2 regions of the Streptomyces sp. NPDC088246 genome follow, and region 2 is predicted to be linked to the other one. Evidence: riboswitches for the same ligand, from Rfam matches in the RefSeq annotation. Region 2 holds a riboswitch; the other holds the start of a gene.

The links. A riboswitch is a leader RNA that binds a small molecule or an ion and turns the genes downstream of it on or off. The one in region 2 is predicted to bind cobalamin.
Region 1: it holds a riboswitch for cobalamin, as region 2 does, so the genes downstream of both, ACIPEK_RS39765 (ABC transporter substrate-binding protein) here and ACIPEK_RS10485 (ribonucleoside-diphosphate reductase subunit alpha) in region 2, are expected to answer to the same signal.

What each region holds. Positions count from the first base shown of each region.
Region 1 covers NZ_JBIURV010000058.1:6,607-8,803, forward strand. The annotation lists gene ACIPEK_RS39760 (FecCD family ABC transporter permease) at 1-18, opposite strand, end outside; gene ACIPEK_RS39765 (ABC transporter substrate-binding protein) at 15-1,001, opposite strand; cobalamin riboswitch at 1,040-1,163, opposite strand; gene ACIPEK_RS39770 (IS1634 family transposase) at 2,163-2,197, shown strand, end outside.
Region 2 covers NZ_JBIURV010000005.1:263,608-265,804, reverse strand. The annotation lists gene mctP (monocarboxylate uptake permease MctP) at 1-538, shown strand, start outside; cobalamin riboswitch at 681-822, shown strand; gene ACIPEK_RS10485 (ribonucleoside-diphosphate reductase subunit alpha) at 961-2,197, shown strand, end outside.

The sequences.
Region 1 (2,197 bases), on a different contig from region 2:
GGCGGACTCCGCGCTCACGGAGTGCCGGGGTGCAGCTGCCCGGCCAGGTCCTGCACGGCGTCGGCGACCCGAACACCGAGCACGGCCGAGGACAGCGGGAGTACCGCGAACTTCTTGTCCTTGATCGCCGGTACGTCCGCGAGTGCCGGATCGTTCAGCAGCCGCTTCTTCTTGGCCGCCACCGTAGTGCCTCCGTAGTCGTAGATCACGACCACCTCGGGCTTGCGCTTGATGACCTGCTCCCAGGACACGTCGCCGAAGGTGGCGTCGAGGTCCGCGAAGACGTTCCTGCCCCCGGCGAGCCGGACGATCTCGTTGCCGATGCCCTTGCCCCCCGCCGTGAACGCGGAGCTGTCGCCGGAGTCGTACACGAACACCGAGGGATGTGAGGAGCCCTTGAGCTCTGCCTCGACCGTCGTGATCTTCTGTCGTTCCTCGGCGATCAGCTTCTTGCCGCGCTCCGGTACGCCGAAGACCCTGGCGACTTGGGTGATCTCGGTGGCGAGCTGATCGATACCGACCTTGCCCCTGGTGCAGTTCTCGATGTTCAGCCGGGTGTTGATGCCGTCCTTCTGGAGCCCCGCCCGGTCCTGGCCCTTGGCCTTGTCGAAGGCGCTGCTGTACCCGCCGTAGACGAAGTCGGGGTTGGCGCCGAGCAGCACCTCCTTAGAGGGGTACTCCTTCGCGAGCACCTTGGTCCTGGCGTACGCGGACCGGTACTTCGGCAGGATGCTGTCGTCCAGGTAGGCGGTCCCGGCCAGCCGGTCCTGGAGCCCGAGGGCCAGCATGATTTCGGTGACGTGCTGGTTCATGGTGACGACCCGCTTCGGCGGGGCGTCGAAGGCCGTCTTCGTACCGCAGTTGGTGACCGTGTAGGGAAAACCGTCCGCGGCCGGTGCGTCTTGTGTCTTGCCCTCGCCGCCCGTGCCGGAGCCGCAGCCGGTGAGCGGCAGCAGAAGCAGCGGTATGAGCGCGAGTGGTACACGGCGGATCCGGAGCATGGCCGAGCCTTTCCGGGGGATGTCCTCGTCCCCTGGGTTGTACGAGAAGGCGGCGCGGCCAGTATCTGGCTTCCGGGCTGCTGCAGCCCGGTCACAGTGGCGGGACCGTACCGGATTCACACCGGTTTCCTGACGCGCGTCGCCTGAGTTTTCGGAGCCCATTCTGTCAGACCGCAAATTCCGGCAGGCCCTCAGCCGCCTTGCGCTGCCCTCCCCGGTCGGCCCCGGGCGCCGACGTCCGCGACGACGACCGGCACCGCGGATGCTGGGTCGCAACCAGTGCCACCTCATGACTGCTCTCGCCAGACCCCGTCATTGCACCTGGCCACGTCAACCTGAGGTTGGAAAGGAGTGATCGGCCGTCCGGAGTCTCACCCACATGGGCATTGGCCTGGACGCGGGACGAGAAGCGGTGATCACGTTGAGGGAAACACAAACGCCACGGCACGGGCGTCCAGGTCCTCACCGATCCGTTCGCGCGCCGGCTCTGGGCTTCGCTCGCCCTGTCCGGCTCGACCCACGACCTGACCGCCGCCCGGCAGTACGGAATCATTGAGGCCCTTGCAGATGCGGGACTCAAGCGGTGGGACAGTTCGGGTCTCGTTTCGGGCCACCGCCTCAAGAGATGGAAGCGCCGCCACAACAGCAGCCCCGCCAAGATCCGGCCCCGGCGAACGGGCCACGGCCGCCTTCAGGGGCCGGCGACTCCTCCGAAAGCTCCACCGCAGCACCAATCGCAGCACCGGCGTTGCGAAGGCCGTCCTCACCCTTCACTACGCCTCAAGCTGAGATTGGAAAAGGCTCACTGGCGTGACCGAGCCGGAATCGTACCGGCTTCGCTGCAGCGCGGGCCTTTCGCTTCGCCCGCATAGTTGGACGCTCTGGCAATCCCGCCGCGTCATGCCGTGCTCTGGCGACGTTCCGTCAACCGGCCTTAGCCTCGCGCTTTCGCGCGCCCAGCAGACTGGAGGTCTTGATGTTGTAAGTGATCTTCGGTCGTAAGCTCGTTGTCGCCTGCCGGTGTGAGTCCGGTCCGGGTAGCTGCCAGGAGGCCCGGTAGCAGACTGGCGGGGTCGGGGGGAAACGCCCGGCGGGACGCCTGGGCCAGCAACAGCGAGCCGATGCTGGGCGGGGAGCGGAACGACGCCTCGTTCATGGGCTATCGGGATCGAGGCGGATCTGCTCAACGACGACCG
Region 2 (2,197 bases):
CAACATCTACAAGGACTTCCTCAAGCCGGACGCGACCCCGGAACAGGAGACCAAGGTCTCCAAACTGGTGTCGCTGCTGGTGAAGGTCGGCGCGCTCGCCTTCGTCCTCACCATGGACAAGACGGTCGCGATCAACTTCCAGCTGCTCGGCGGCATCTGGATCCTCCAGACGATGCCGGCCCTGGTCGGCGGCCTGTTCACCCGCTGGTTCCACCGCTGGGCACTGCTCGCGGGCTGGGCGGTCGGCATGGTGTACGGGACGGTGGCCGCGTACGGGGTCGCCAGCCCGACCCAGGCGCACTTCGGCGGGTCGTCCAAGGAGATCCCGGGCATCGGCGAGATCGGCTACATCGGCCTGACCGCGTTCGTGCTGAACGTGGTGGTGACGGTGGTGCTCACCTTCGCCCTGAACGCCGTGAAGGCACCCGCCGGTATCGACGAGACCTCCCCGGCCGACTACACGGCCGACGCGGGCGACAAGGGCGTCCAGGTGGAGCTCCCGCCGGCCACTGCGGGGGCCCCGGGCGGCGGCCACTGACGACCGCTCCCACAGCCGTACGACGGCCCGTCGAGGCCCCTCCAGCGGGGCGCGGCGGGCCGTCCGTGCGCTCAGCGGCGGGCCGTACGCGCGTTCCGAATTCCGTTGCGCGACACAACATGTGGGGGCTGTCTCATCGGACGGCCCCCACATGTATGCTCGTGCTCGCTGTCGCCGCAGGGAAATCCGGTGCGAATCCGGAACTGTCCCGCAACGGTGTATTCGGTGTGCTTTTGCGCACCCTCAAGTAAGTCCGAGGACCTGCCGACAGCGCATCCGGCTCGACCGAACCGGATGCCAGACGTCCGGGCCTCGCGGATGGGCCGGTGGACGCCGTAATGAGTGCTGCCCCGACGCGGGCCCGCCTCTGCCCGGCTGCCCCGCTCCCCGCCGGCCCCGAGCCGAGCGAGGGAGAGCACCACGTGACCATCGCGCCAGCCGATCCGGCTTCAGTCGCCGTGTCCGAAGCGGCCGAGTCCGAGGGAACCGCACACGACGGACCGGGGACCGCACTGCTGCGGACCCTGACCGACCTCACCGTCGATCTGCCCGACACCGACCCCGGTCGCGTCGCCGCCGCCGCGCTGCGCGGCCGTAGCGCCCGGTCGGACGCGGCGGAGTTGCGCTCGCTGGCAACGGAGGCCGCCGCGGGGCTGATCTCCGAGGACCCCGCCTACTCCCGGCTCGCGGCCAGGCTGCTGACCCGCACCATCGCGGACGAGGCGGCGGGCCAGGGCGCGGTCTCCTTCTCCGCCTCGGTCGCCGTCGGGCACCGCGAGGGCCTGATCGCGGACCGTACCGCCGAGTTCGTCGCGCTGCACGCGGCCGCACTCGACGCGCTGGTGGAGCGTTCGCTCGCCGACGACGCCGACGACCGCTTCGGTTACTTCGGGCTGCGGACCCTGCACAGCCGCTATCTGCTGCGCCACCCGCACACCCGCCAGATCATCGAGACACCGCAGCACTTCATGCTGCGCGTCGCGGCCGGGCTCGCCGAGGACAACTCGAAGCGTGCCCTGAACGAAGTCGCGGCACTGTACGGGCTGATGAGCCGGCTCGACTACCTGCCGTCCTCGCCGACCCTGTTCAACTCGGGCACCCGGCATCCGCAGATGTCCTCCTGCTATCTGCTGGACTCCCCGCTCGACGAGCTCGACTCGATCTACGACCGCTACCACCAGGTGGCGCGGCTCTCCAAGCACGCGGGCGGAATCGGTCTCTCGTACTCCCGCATCCGCGCCCGCGGTTCACTGATCCGCGGCACCAACGGGCACTCCAACGGCATCGTGCCGTTCCTGAAGACGCTCGACGCCTCCGTCGCCGCGGTCAACCAGGGCGGCCGCCGCAAGGGCGCCGCCGCCGTCTACCTGGAGACCTGGCACGCGGACATCGAGGAGTTCCTGGAGCTGCGCGACAACACGGGTGAGGACCAGCGGCGTACGCACAACCTCAACCTGGCGCACTGGATCCCGGACGAGTTCATGCGCCGGGTCGACGCGGACGGCGACTGGTCGCTGTTCTCGCCCGCCGATGTGCCCGAGCTGGTCGACCTGTGGGGCGACGAGTTCGACGCCGCGTACCGGGCAGCCGAGGCCAAGGGGCTGGCCCGCAAGTCGATGCCGGCCCGTGAACTGTACGGCCGGATGATGCGTACCCTCG